3 regions of the Pseudomonas sp. COR18 genome follow, and region 1 is predicted to be linked to each of the others. Evidence: riboswitches for the same ligand, from Rfam matches in the RefSeq annotation. Region 1 holds a riboswitch; each other region holds the start of a gene.
The links. Region 1 has a riboswitch for cobalamin ahead of cobW (cobalamin biosynthesis protein CobW). Riboswitches for the same ligand answer to the same signal wherever they lie in the genome.
Positions count from the first base shown of each region.

Region 2: another riboswitch for cobalamin. It lies ahead of ACM62G_RS28400 (CbtB domain-containing protein); the one in region 1 lies ahead of cobW (cobalamin biosynthesis protein CobW).
Region 3: another riboswitch for cobalamin. It lies ahead of cobO (cob(I)yrinic acid a,c-diamide adenosyltransferase); the one in region 1 lies ahead of cobW (cobalamin biosynthesis protein CobW).

Region 1 covers NZ_CP183808.1:6,448,650-6,452,943, reverse strand. Annotated here, with positions in the region: gene ACM62G_RS29005 (glycoside hydrolase) at 1-565, shown strand, start outside; gene ACM62G_RS29000 (glycosyltransferase) at 570-1,859, opposite strand; cobalamin riboswitch at 1,948-2,157, shown strand; gene cobW (cobalamin biosynthesis protein CobW) at 2,256-3,323, shown strand; gene cobN (cobaltochelatase subunit CobN) at 3,328-4,294, shown strand, end outside.
Region 2 covers NZ_CP183808.1:6,315,733-6,320,026, forward strand. Annotated here, with positions in the region: partial or broken gene ACM62G_RS28390 (CHASE3 domain-containing protein) at 1-448, opposite strand, end outside; gene ACM62G_RS28395 (response regulator) at 701-1,057, shown strand; cobalamin riboswitch at 1,190-1,414, shown strand; gene ACM62G_RS28400 (CbtB domain-containing protein) at 1,511-1,696, shown strand; gene ACM62G_RS28405 (CbtA family protein) at 1,720-2,430, shown strand; gene ACM62G_RS28410 (cobalamin biosynthesis protein) at 2,427-2,852, shown strand; gene cobM (precorrin-4 C(11)-methyltransferase) at 3,019-3,765, shown strand; gene ACM62G_RS28420 (NUDIX hydrolase) at 3,785-4,204, shown strand.
Region 3 covers NZ_CP183808.1:4,176,065-4,180,358, reverse strand. Annotated here, with positions in the region: gene ACM62G_RS19305 (cobyrinate a,c-diamide synthase) at 1-1,221, opposite strand, end outside; gene cobO (cob(I)yrinic acid a,c-diamide adenosyltransferase) at 1,218-1,829, opposite strand; cobalamin riboswitch at 1,911-2,130, opposite strand; gene ACM62G_RS19295 (aminotransferase class III-fold pyridoxal phosphate-dependent enzyme) at 2,290-3,624, shown strand; gene ACM62G_RS19290 (thioesterase family protein) at 3,617-4,015, shown strand; gene ACM62G_RS19285 (DMT family transporter) at 4,012-4,294, shown strand, end outside.

The DNA of each region.
Region 1 (4,294 bases):
CGGCAAGAACAAGCAGTCGCCGTTCTACCGCGGCGGGTACTGGCCGCCGGAGACCCCGGACCTGTATTTCAAGCCGATACCGCTCAAGCCGGCGGTCGCCCGCTTCGTCACCTCGGCGCAGTTTCGCCTGCCGCTGTATCAGTTGGTGTTCCACGACAGCCTGGTCAGTACCCACCATTGGGAATATGGCTCGCTGAAGTTCTCCAGCGAGCGGGAAACCACGGCGTTGCTGCAGTTGCTGCACATGGTACCGCCCCTGTATCACCTCAACGACCAGGTGCTGGCCCGCGATCTGCCGTTCATTCGGGCCTATGACAAGGTGTTTCGGCCGTTGCACGAAAGGCTGTTCACCGAGCGGCTGAGCGATTTTCAGGTGTTCTCGGCCGATCGCCTGGTTCAGCGTACCTCGTTCAGCGACGGCACCCTGATCACGGTGAACTTCGCCAGGAAACCCGCCCGTTCGCCGGAGGGCCGGCTGTTGCCGCCGCGTTCGGCCCTGGTGCTGGCGCCGGATCGGGGGCCGCAACTGATCGAGATTGCCCGGTTGTTCCTGCCTTCGGCATGAGGCCTCAGGCCTTGCGGTTTTTCGCCTCGATCCACTGGGCCATGTACTGGGTGCTCTTGTGATGGTGATGCCGCAGCATGGCGCCGGTGAAGTTGTCGCGCCGATGTTGCGCCAGTCGCTGCCGGCATTGCTCGATACGCGCCACCAGGGCCGGGCCGTGCTGACGCCGGTCGTAGCGGGCGGCCAGCAAGGCCTGGCCTGCGACCTGGGCCTGCCGCCAGGCCGCCGGGTCCTGGTAGAGCTGCACGGCGGCCGCGGCCAGGGCTTCGGCGCGGGTCTCGATGGCGCCGGGCCAGGGCAAGTCGCCGTGCATGGCTTCGGCACCGATCGGCGTGGTGACGTTTGGCGTGCCGCAGAGCATGGCATCGGCGAGCTTGCCCTTGATCCCGGCGCCAAAGCGCAACGGTGCCAGGCAGATGCGCGCCGCACTCATGACCTGCAAGGCATCCTCGGCCCAGTTCAGCACGTGAAAGCCCTGGGTCGGGTTATGCAGGGCGGTGGCCTTGGGCGGTGTATAGGCGCCGTAGACGTGCAGTTGCGCGCTCGGCAATTGCTGGCGGATCAGCGGCCAGAGGGTGGTTTTCATCCAGAGCACCGCGTCCCAGTTCGGTGCGTGGCGAAAGTTGCCGATGCTGAGGAAATGCGCGCGCTCCTCGAACGGCCGAAAGGCAGCGGGCTGATCGAGCATCAGCGGGCACCAGTGCAGCAGCGCCGGCGGCAGCCGGAACTGCTCGGTCAACAGGCGAATCTCGACATCGGAGATCATCAGGCTCAGGTCCGAGCGGTAGATCGCCGCGATCTCGCGCTGGGCCTGATCGGTTTCGCTCATCTGCTGGAACACCTGCGGCAGGTCGGGGGCAAACAGCGTGCTGAAGTCGTTCGGATCCGGATCGGCCTTCAGGCGTTCCTTGAGCTGCTGCTGGCGGGCGTCGCGCAGGCTTTGCAGGTCGGAGGTTTCCAGCACGCGGATGGCGTCGGGGCAGTGCTTCTCGACCCTCCAGCCGAACTGCTCCTCCATCATGAAGCGGTCGAACAGCACCACATCCGGCTGCAGGGCGGTGATGAAGGTGTCGAAGCTGCTGTTGTTGAGCTCGATGGCCTGTTCGTCGATTCCCAGGCTCTGCAGGTCGGCCTTGTGCTCGCCGACGCTGGCGGGGCTGGCGAAGGTGATGTGCCAGCCGGCTTCGAGGAAGCTTTCGAGAATCTGCATCATGTGCCCACCGGCGGCCGAGGAACGGGGTTCGGGCCAGACATAACCGATGACCAGGACGGTGGTGGTGCCGGTGGCACTCATGGGCGGGCTTCCTTGAAACGGGCAGGGTGAAAGGGGGGCGCAATTAAACCACAGCGGCCGTCGAGATTGACCTGCTCCCGCGCACTGCGTAGCCTTGCAGGTTCGAGGTTCTTCGGCATCCGGCCGAAGCTAAGATGGGAACGCGGCAAGCCGCGGCTGCCCCCGCAACTGTGAGCGGTTTGATAGTCTTGCCTGGCCACTGCCCCTTGGGGGCGGGAAGGCGCAAGACCCGGTGATCGGGCGACTGCCGAACACCCGCCCGCAAGCCAGGAGACCTGCCTCGTGACAGAATTTCACTTAAACCGGGCGGGGTGATCCGGTGGCGAACCTACCCGCGCCTGTTCCGGCAGCGGTTCTCGTCCCGTATGCCCGCTATTTTTGCCAAGGGGCATCCCGATGAAAACACTGGCCAAGCTTCCCGTCACCATCGTCACCGGCTTCCTCGGCTCGGGCAAGACCACCTTGTTGCGCCACATGCTCGACAACGCCCAGGGCCGCCGCATTGCGGTGATCGTCAACGAGTTCGGCGAACTCGGCATCGATGGTGAAATCCTCAAGCAGTGCTCGATCGGTTGCACCGAGGAAGAGGCGGTCGGTCGTGTCTTCGAACTGGCCAATGGCTGCCTGTGCTGCACCGTGCAGGAAGAGTTCTTCCCGGTGATGCGCGAACTGGTGGCACGGCGCGGCGATCTGGACCACATCCTCATCGAAACCTCCGGCCTGGCGTTGCCCAAACCGCTGGTCCAGGCGTTCCAGTGGCCGGAAATCCGCAGTGCCTGCACCGTCGATGCGGTGATCACCGTGGTCGACAGCCCGGCGGTGGCCGCCGGTACCTTCGCCGCCTTCCCCGACCAGGTGGACGCCCAGCGCAAGCTCGACCCGAACCTGGACCACGAGTCGCCGCTGCACGAACTGTTCGCCGACCAGTTGTCCAGCGCCGACCTGGTGATTCTCAACAAGACCGACCTGATCGCCCCCGAAGACCTGGCCAAGGTCCGCCTGGAAGTGGCCGAGGAACTGCCACCGGCGGTGAAGATCATCGAGGCCAGCAGCGGTCGCCTGCCGCTGGACGTGCTGCTCGGCCTGGGTGCCGGCTCCGAAGAACATATCGACAGCCGTCACAGCCACCATGATCACCACCACGAGGGCGACGATCATGACGACCACGATCACGATGCCTTCGACTCGATCTCCATCGACCTGCCGCAAGCCGATGAAAGCCTGCTGCTCGATGCCCTGACGCAACTGGTGGTCAAGCACGGCATCCTGCGGGTCAAGGGCTTCGCGGCGATCCCGAACAAGCCGATGCGCCTGCTGATCCAGGGCGTGGGCACCCGTTTCGACAAGCACTTCGACCGTGCCTGGGGCGCTGACGAGCCGCGTGTCACCCGCCTGGTGCTGATCGGTCAGGAACTGGATGCCGCCCTGCTCGAGTCGACCCTGCGCGCGGCGCTGACGGTCTGACCCCATGCACCTGCTCAGGACCCAGCCCGGCGGTTTCGTGTCGGACGACAACATTGCCGACCTGGGACAAACCCCCGCCGAGCTGGTGATCCTGTGCAGCGGTGATTCCAGCCTGGCGTTGCTCGCCGAAGCGGCGCAGCAACTGCCGGACGATTACCCCAGCCTGCGCCTGGCCAACCCGATGCAGGTGCAGAATCATGCCTCGGTCGACCTGTATGTCGACCAGGTGCTGCAACACGCCAAGGTGATCCTGCTGTCGTTGCACGGCGGGATCGGCTATTGGCGCTACGGCATCGAGCGCCTGGTGCAACTGGCCGAGCGCGGCGTGGCGCTGATCCTGGTGCCGGGCGATGACCGTCCCGACCCGGAACTGAGCGCCCTGGGCAACGTCCCGGCGGCCGAGGCCGAACGGCTCTGGCATTTCCTGCGCCAGGGGGGGCTGGGTAACGCCCTGCAACTGTTCAATTGCCTGGCCAGTACCTGGCTGGGGCGCGATTACCCGTGGCACGAGCCTCGCGCCTTGCCGCGCACGGCGATCTACCACCCCCGCGTGGTCGATGCGCAACTGGCGGATTGGCGTACCGACTGGCAGGCCGACCAACCAGTAGCGGCGCTGCTGTTCTATCGTTCGCACCTGCAGGCGGCCAACACCGCCTTCGTCGATGTGTTCTGCCAGCGCCTGCAGGCGGCCGGGCTGAACCCGTTGCCGATCGCCGTGGCCAGCCTCAAGGAGCCGGCCTGCCTGGCGACGGTCGAGGACTGGCTGGACGAAGTGTCGGCGGCGGTGATCCTCAATACCACCGGTTTTGCCCAATCGACCCCCGAGGCGCCGCACCTGCGGCCGTTCCGCCGTGACATTCCGGTGATCCAGGCCATCTGCGCCCAGGACAACGAGCCCGGCTGGCAGGCCAGCGAGCAGGGCCTGGGGCCGCGGGACCTGGCGATGCACATCGCCTTGCCGGAACTGGACG
Region 2 (4,294 bases), 130 kb from region 1:
GCCCGGCCTTGATCGCTTCGCGATAGTCGCCCTTGCTGCGCTGCAGATCGATCATCGATTGCGCGTATTCGGTCCAGGCCCCCTGCAGGGCCTCGATGCGCCTGAAACGATCGACCTGCTGCGGGTTGTCCGCCACCAACTGCTGCAAGCCGCGCAGTTCGGCCATGATCTTCGGCTTGGCGACTTCATAGGGGTCGAGGAAGTGCTCATCGCCGGTGATCAGGAAACCGCGCATGCCGGTTTCCAGGTCCACAGACAGCGTCATCACCTCATTGATGTTGTTGATCACCCGGTCCGTGTGCTGCACCCATTGGATCACCGAAAGCAGATAGCTGATCAGGGAAACGAAGAACACTGCGCTGAGCACACCCACCCCAAGCGGCAGGCTGATGTTGCGACTCAGGAGTTTGCGAAAACTGCTCTCATCAACCGAAGACGGTGAATTCATTTCGGGCCCCGGAGGAAGTCTTGAAAACCAAGGAGTTTGACGTAATTTTGTAAAAAAAGGATCCATTTTTCTCACAGCGTAGAAGGCATTTTCCTGCCTCGCACTGCCCAGCATCAATCAGACCCGCTATCCTACTCTCTTGTACAGCAAAATATTTTTGTACAAGAAATAGAACTTGTGGCAATTGGCCGCTTACCAATACAAAAGACAGGCACCTTCCTGCTCCGCTTTCACTTTTTTGGGAAACCCCTTATGTGCGCAGCCAGCTCCACCATCCTGGTCGTCGAAGACGACGCCATTGTCCGCATGCTGATTGTCGATGTGCTGGAGGAACTGGAGTTCAGGGTCCTGGAGGCCAGCGGCAGCGACGCGGCCCTGGAGTTTCTCAATGACACCGCCACCCCCATCGACCTGCTGATGACCGATGTCGGCTTGCCCGACATGGACGGCCGAGACCTGGCGAGGACCGCGTGCCAGGTCCGCCCCGGACTCTCGGTGCTGTTTGCCAGCGGCTACGCCGACAGCCTCGAAGTACCCGCCGGCATGCAGGTGATCGGTAAGCCGTTTTCGATCGATCAGCTCAGATATAAGATTAAAAGCATTATCTAACTCATTGTTTTTATTGAGATTATTATTCTAGAAATAACTTTAGGTTCGGCTTTTTACCGCAGCCCTCCCCACCTTTTCTCGACCCGGTGGTCACCATGCAGCTCAGTTGACGCACCGGTAGATGGCATGCTTTCCTACTCGTCTGTTCTGGGTGCCCTTCACAGGGTGAAACGGGAAACCGGTGCGTCGGCGGATGCTTCATCATGCCTGACAAGTCCGGTGCTGCCCCCGCAACGGTAAGCGAGAGAAGCGTCAGATCCACTGTGCCAGCCGGCATGGGAAGGTGATGCTGGAAGGTTCGAGCCAGGCTGGAACCCCTCGCGAGCCCGGAGACCGGCCCGGAAATATCGAATGACAAACCTGCGGTGGGCAGGCGCTGTTGAAACCTCCGGGCCCGGCCCGCCGAGGTTTTTCTGCGCGTGGCCGCCTGCTGAAGACCCAGAAGGAAGCGCCATGTCCGTCACCACCGCCAGCCATTCCGGCACCGTCACATCGACCCGCAGCCAACGTCTCGTCGCCGCCATCGGCGCCAGCGTCCTCGGCGTGCTGCTGGTTTATTTCGCCGGGTTCTCGCACATCGATGCGGTCCATAATGCTGCCCACGATACACGTCACAGCGCCGCCTTCCCGTGCCACTGAGCCGTGCCACCGAGAACCCTGCCATGATCAAGCGTATCGCCCAAACCGCCGGCTTCAGCGGACTGCTGGCCGCCCTGCTGCTGACCCTGCTGCAAAGCTTCTGGGTCGCCCCCCTGATTCTCGAAGCGGAAACCTACGAGAAGGCCCCGGCCAGCGAAGCCCATGAGCACACCGGCGCCGCCATGGCCGGGCATAGTCACGAAGGCCACGATGAAGCAGCGTGGGAGCCGGAAGATGGCTGGCAGCGCGTGCTGTCCACCACCGGCGGCAACCTGGTGGTCGCGGTCGGTTTCGCCCTGATGCTCGCCGGCCTGTATACCCTGCGTACGCCCAATCGCACCTCCCAGGGGCTGCTCTGGGGGCTGGCCGGCTACGCCACCTTCTGCCTGGCACCGACCCTCGGCCTGCCGCCGGAACTGCCCGGCACCGCCGCGGCGGATCTGCTGCAACGGCAGATCTGGTGGGCCAGCACCGCTGCCTCCACTGCCGTGGCCATCGCCCTGGTCGTGTTCGGCCGGCATTGGCTGCTCAAGCTGCTGGGCGTGGCCATTGTCGTGGTGCCCCACGTGATCGGTGCACCGCAACCGGACGTGCATTCCAGCCTGGCACCAGAAGCACTGGAGGCGCAGTTCAAGATCGCCTCGCAACTGACCAACGCGGTGTTCTGGCTGGCCCTGGGCCTGATCAGCGCCTGGCTGTTCCGTCGCAAGGCCGACACTCGGCACCGGGCATGACAAAGCCCCCCGCGCAGCCAGCCCTGGCGGCTGGCTTCGGTTGCCGGCAAGGCTGCGAGGCGTCGGTCCTGCGGCAACTGCTGGAAAGTGCCCTGCAGAGCTGTCGACTCGACCTCTCGGCAGTCACCGGGCTGGCCAGTATCGATGGAAAACGCCATGAGCCGGGATTGCTGGAACTCGCTCGACAGTTGCAACTGCCACTGCTGTTCTTCAGCGCCACGGCGCTGCAACCCTACGAGCCACATCTGAGCCATCGCTCCAGCCTGGCTTTCGCCCATACTGGCTGCCACGGCGTTGCCGAAAGTGCCGCCCTGGCCCTGGCCGAACAACAGGGACAGTCCCCGGCAAGCCTGCTTATTTCACGCCAGAAGCACCCGCAGGCGACCTTCGCACTGGCCTGGACCGGGCAAAACCCTGGATAATCCCCTCCTCCTGCATGAGCGTTGTTCATGTGGACCCAGGATTTACCCGCAAACCCACCCGGCGAGCTCCGCGTGCGCTCGACGCGAAACGAGCGACTGCCGTCAGGGCTTCGCGGATAAATCCGGTGCCCATGGAACCTTGCGCGCAGCCCGTTCAGAGAAGTTTATGACCGTCTATTTCATCGGTGCCGGCCCCGGCGATCCGGAACTCATTACCGTCAAGGGCCAGCGCCTGATCCGCAGTTGCCCGGTGATCATCTATGCCGGCTCACTGGTACCTGCGGCCGTGCTGGAGGGCCATGGCGCCAGCCAGGTGATCAACAGCGCCGAACTGCACCTGGAACAGATCATCGAGTTGATCAGGGCGGCCGATGCCCGCGGCCAGGATGTGGCCCGGGTGCATTCCGGCGACCCATCGCTGTACGGCGCCATCGGCGAGCAGATCCGCCACCTGCGCGAGCTGGGCATCGCCCACGAAATCGTTCCCGGGGTCACCGCCACCGCTGCCTGCGCGGCCCTGCTCGGTGCCGAGCTGACACTGCCGGATATCTCCCAGAGCGTGATCCTGACTCGTTACGCCGACAAGACCGCGATGCCCGCAGGCGAGGAGCTGGGCGACCTGGCCCGGCACAAGGCGACCATGGCGATTCACTTGGGGGTCAACCATCTGGCGAAGATCGTCGCCGAGCTGCTGCCTCATTACGGCGCGGACTGCCCGGTTGCGGTGATTCACCGCGCCACCTGGCCCGACCAGGACTGGGTACAGGGCACATTGGCGGACATCCAGGCCAAGGTCGAGGCCAAGGGATTTCGGCGCACGGCGCTGATCCTGGTGGGACGGGTACTGGGCAGCGACCATTTCAGCGAATCATCCCTGTATCGGGCCGGTCATGCCCACTTGTATCGACCCTGAACAGGCGGAGAAAAAAACGATGCCCGAACCGACGTTTTCCGGAGCCAAGCTGGCACTGCTCTGCGGCGATCAGTTGTTGACCTACCTGCGCGACATGAAGGACGGCATCCCCTACCCTGGCCACTGGGACTTTGCCGGCGGTGGCCGCGAAGGCGAGGAAACCCCGAGCGAATGCGCGCTGAGGGAACTGGACGAGGAGTTCTCCCTGCGGATCGGCGCCGAACGCATCGAGTGGGCGCGACGCTACCCCAGCGTCACCCAGCCGGGCAGCCACTCATGGTTTCTGGTGGGGCAACTGGACCCGGTGGAGATCGAGGCGATCCATTTTGGCGATGAGGGACAGTACTGGCGGATGATGCCGATTGCCGAGTACCTGGAGCATCCGCTGGGGGTGCCGTATCTGCAGGAGCGGTTGCGCGATTACCTGCGGGGGCGCTAGCGAGCTTCAGGACGTATTCGCGGGCAAGCCCGCGAATGGGCCGACACAGGCACCACAAATCCTGCCCCCAATAAAAAACGGTGCTCACGG
Region 3 (4,294 bases), 2.3 Mb from region 1:
CCCCTCACGATAGACCGCCTCTGCGCCTCGCCCACCATTGGGGCTCTGCCCACGGGCAATCGGCGCCAGCTCGGTGGTGGTCAACGAGTGGTGGTACGTATGCCCGCGCAGCAAGCCTTCCGGCAGTTCCACGGCCTGCAGGGCCAGAGCGGCCAGGCGTTTCTGCATCACCGCCTCTCCCGCCAGCAAGCCGAGCAGTTCGGCCCGCTGGCCGTCGACATCGGTCAGCGCCTCGAGCAAGTAAAGCATGCCACCGCACTCGGCGAGCAGCGGCTTGCCCGCCGCGTGGTGCCCACGGATCGCCGCCAGCATCGAATGGTTCTGCGCCAGCATCCGGTGGTGCAATTCCGGGTAGCCGCCCGGCAGGTACAGACTGTCGGCCGGCGGCAGTTCGGCATCATGTATGGGCGAGAAGAAGCACAGCTCGGCCCCCAGCGCGCGCAACAGATCCAGGTTGGCGCCATAGATGAAGGCAAACGCTTCGTCGTGGGCCACCGCGATTCGAACACCGGCCAATAGCGGCTCGACGGCCGCTGCTGGCGGTGCGGCGAACTCGACCGCCGGCGGCAAGGCGACTTCGCAACTGGCGCCCAGGGCCTGGGCGGCGACATCCAGGCGACGATCCAGGTCGTTCAGCTCGCTGGCCTGGACCAGCCCGAGGTGCCGGCTCGGCAGCTCGATCCCGGTCTCGCGGGAGAGCGCACCGTACCAACGCAGGCCTTCGGTCAGGCTGCCTTCGAGCAATTGCGCATGACGCGGGGTACCGACCCGGTTGGCCAGCACCCCGGCGAACGGCAGGTCCGGCTGGTAGCGCGCCAACCCCAGGGCCAGCGCGCCGAAGGTCTGGGCCATGGCCGTACCGTCGATCACCGCCAGCACCGGCACACCGAAGTGCCGCGCCAGGTCGGCGCTCGATGGCGTGCCGTCGAACAGCCCCATGACCCCCTCGATCAGGATCAGGTCGGCCTCGCCCGCCGCTTCCCAGAGCAGCCGACGGCTTTCCTCGGCACCGACCATCCACAGGTCGAGCTGGTACACCGGTGCGCCACTGGCGCGCTCGTGAATCATCGGGTCGAGAAAATCCGGGCCACACTTGAATACCCGGACCTTGCGCCCCTGGTTGCGATGCAGACGCGCCAGGGCCGCTGTCACCGTGGTCTTGCCCTGGCCGGAGGCCGGCGCGGCAATCAGCACCGCCGGGCAATGACGCGCCTGAGTCATAGTTCGATGCCTTTCTGCGCCTTGATCCCGGCCTGGAACGCGTGCTTGAGCAGGCCCATCTCGGTGACGGTGTCGGCCAGGTCGATCAGCTCCGGCTTGGCGCCGCGCCCGGTCACCACCACGTGCTGCATCGGTGGACGGGCCTGCAGGTCGCTCAGCACCTGGTCCAGATCCAGATAGCCATGCTTGAGGGCGATATTCAGCTCATCGAGCACCACCAGGCCGATCTCCGGGTTGGCGAGCATTTCCCGGGACACCGCCCAGGCCGCCTCGGCCGCGGCGATGTCACGCTGGCGGTCCTGGGTTTCCCAGGTAAAGCCCTCACCCATCACGTGGAAGCGCACCTGCTCGGGGAAGCGGCGGAAAAACAGCTCCTCGCCGGTGCTGTTGCGGCCCTTGATGAACTGCACCACGCCGCACTGCATGCCGTGGCCCATGGCCCGGGCGAGCATGCCGAAAGCCGAGCTGCTCTTGCCCTTGCCGTTGCCGGTCAGCACCAGCAGCAGGCCACACTCGTTGGGGGCATTGGCGATACGCTCGTCGATCACCGCCTTCTTGCGCTGCATGCGCGCCAGGTGGCGTTCGTCGCGCTCGGGGGACTCGTTCATGACAGCTCTCCGTTGGGCTGGATAACGCAAACGGCGGGCAGACGCAGGCACGGCCAAAGCCGTCCAGCATCGCCCGCCGTGATGCTGTGGAATGGATCAGGCCGGTCTCCGGGCTCATGAGCGCGCGAACGCGGGACCGCGCGCCTTCCCATGCCGTCGGCACAGTGGCGAAAAGCGCAGTCTTGACTCATTTACCGTTGCGGGGGCAGCGCCGGGATCGCGCCTCTCGAAGGGCTCACCGGCTTCCCTGTTTCACTCTGTTGACACCGGGCCACAGAGCACCTGAAACAAGCCGGGAAGGTTAGAGGGTTGGGGGTGGAGCGTCAATTGAAGTCGACCGCCAGCCCCGGCGAACGGTGGCATGAACAGGAGAAATGAGCCTCACGAGGAAAACTCATTTCTCCTGAGGGTAAAGGTGGGAATAACGTTTCTCCACATAACACCTCAGTGAGGCAACGGCGTGCACCTGATCAAGCCAAACCTGCGTCAGCACTACCCGATAGCCTTCTCGGCCCAGGGCAGCACGATCATGACCGATGACAACAGGACGATTCTCGATGGCTGCTCCGGCGCCATAGCCTGCTCCCTGGGTCACGGCCACCCATACATCATCGATCGGATGCGGATGCAAGCCCACAGGCTCAGCGCCGCCTATCGCACACAATCGCTGAACCTCCCGGCCGAGCGATTGGCACAAAGACTCTGCAGCAAGCTCGGGCAGGCCGGAGCATTTTTCGTCAATAGCGGTTCAGAAGCCGTGGAGGCAGCCTGCCGCACTGCAATTCAATACTGGGACGAGGTCGGCCGGTCAAAAAAGAGACATATCTTGAGCAGGACCATCAGCTATCACGGCTCGACCCAGGCCAGCCTGTCCCTATCCGGTCATTGGCCCAGGCGTCGCAATGTCTGCAGTCCCGACCAACGGCCAACAATTCCCACCCCCTACTGCTACCGCTGCCCTTACGGCAAGAGCCGCAAGGCCTGCCAACTCGCCTGTGCCCAGGCACTGGAAATCGAGCTGGGCCAGATCGGGGCCGACGCAGTGGCGGCCCTGCTCATAGAGCCCATCACCGGAGCTTCAGGAGCGGCCATCCTCCCACCGGCAGGCTACCTGGAAACGATCAGCGACATCTGTAAACGCAACGATGTACTGCTGATCGCCGATGAGGTACTGACTGGCCTCGGTCGCACCGGCACCTGGCTGGCCATGGACCACGGTCAAGTCAAGGCCGACATCAGTGTGCTGGGCAAGGGTCTCAATGCGGGATATTTCCCGTTGTCCGGCATCCTGGTGACAGAGGCGATCAAAGAGGCAATCGAACTGGGTAGCGGGGTGTTTTCCTACGGCCACACCCATTCCAATCATCCCATAGGGGCCGCAGTTGGCCATGCCGTCCTGGACGTGCTCGAAACCGAGGGCCTGGTACCTCTATCCGCCAGCCGCGGGCCAATCATCGAATCATATCTGCAGCGGTGCACGGACAGCTCACCCATCATTGGCCAGATTCGCGGGGCAGGCATGTTATGGGGAGTGGAAATAGTCCAGGACAAACCTCGCAAAACACCCTTCGTACCGGGTGCCCAAGCCGCCGAAAGCCTGGTACGGCTCGCCTGGGCCAAAGGCCTGAATCTCTATCCCGCCAGCGGTTTTGCTGCACACCGGCATGGTGACGCAGTGATTTTTGCCCCGCCCCTCAACACCCCTATGCCCATGCTTGAGGAAATGCTTTTACTCCTTGAGCAAATCCTCCAGAGCGCTCCCGGCCACCTGCACAAGGAAGCTCATCATGCCTGACCTCATCGGTCGAATCGGACTGCTGAGACATACCGTCCAACCGATCGACCTGGCCACACACTGGAACAATGACATCCCCGCCCTCGCTACCCCGATACTGCTTTGGCTGTCAGAGCTGGCGGCAATGATGGCCATCGAGGGTTTGCTACCCGATACCCTCATGACCGTCGGCATCGCCCATGACAGCCAGCACCTGGCCCCGACACCGGCAGGCTTTACCCTTAGCGTGCGTGCCACGGTCATCCAGGCAACCGATAAAAGCATCGAGTTCGCAGTCGAGGCGAGCGATGGCTCGGAACGCATTTTATCGGGCCTCCACACGCGAGCGGTTGTCGATCGCAAGGCCTTCAAGGCACGGGTCGCCAATAAGCATCCCGGCTTGCAACCATGAATCGACCAGTCATGCGGGCCGAGCGCAGTCACTCCCGGATTCTGTTACTGGTAACCGGCTCCGCGCTGTTAGGAGTTGCGCCGGTCATTGTCAAGGCCCTGCCTTTCGATGCCGAAGTCTCGGCCTTCTACAGGGTCCTGTTGGCGATCCCGTTCATGCTGCTGATCTGTGCACTCCAACCCGTGCAACTACTGCGCCTACCCAGGAACTGGAACTTCTACGGACTGGCATTGCTGGCAACATTGTTCTTTACCGCCGACCTGGCGGTGATGCATCTGG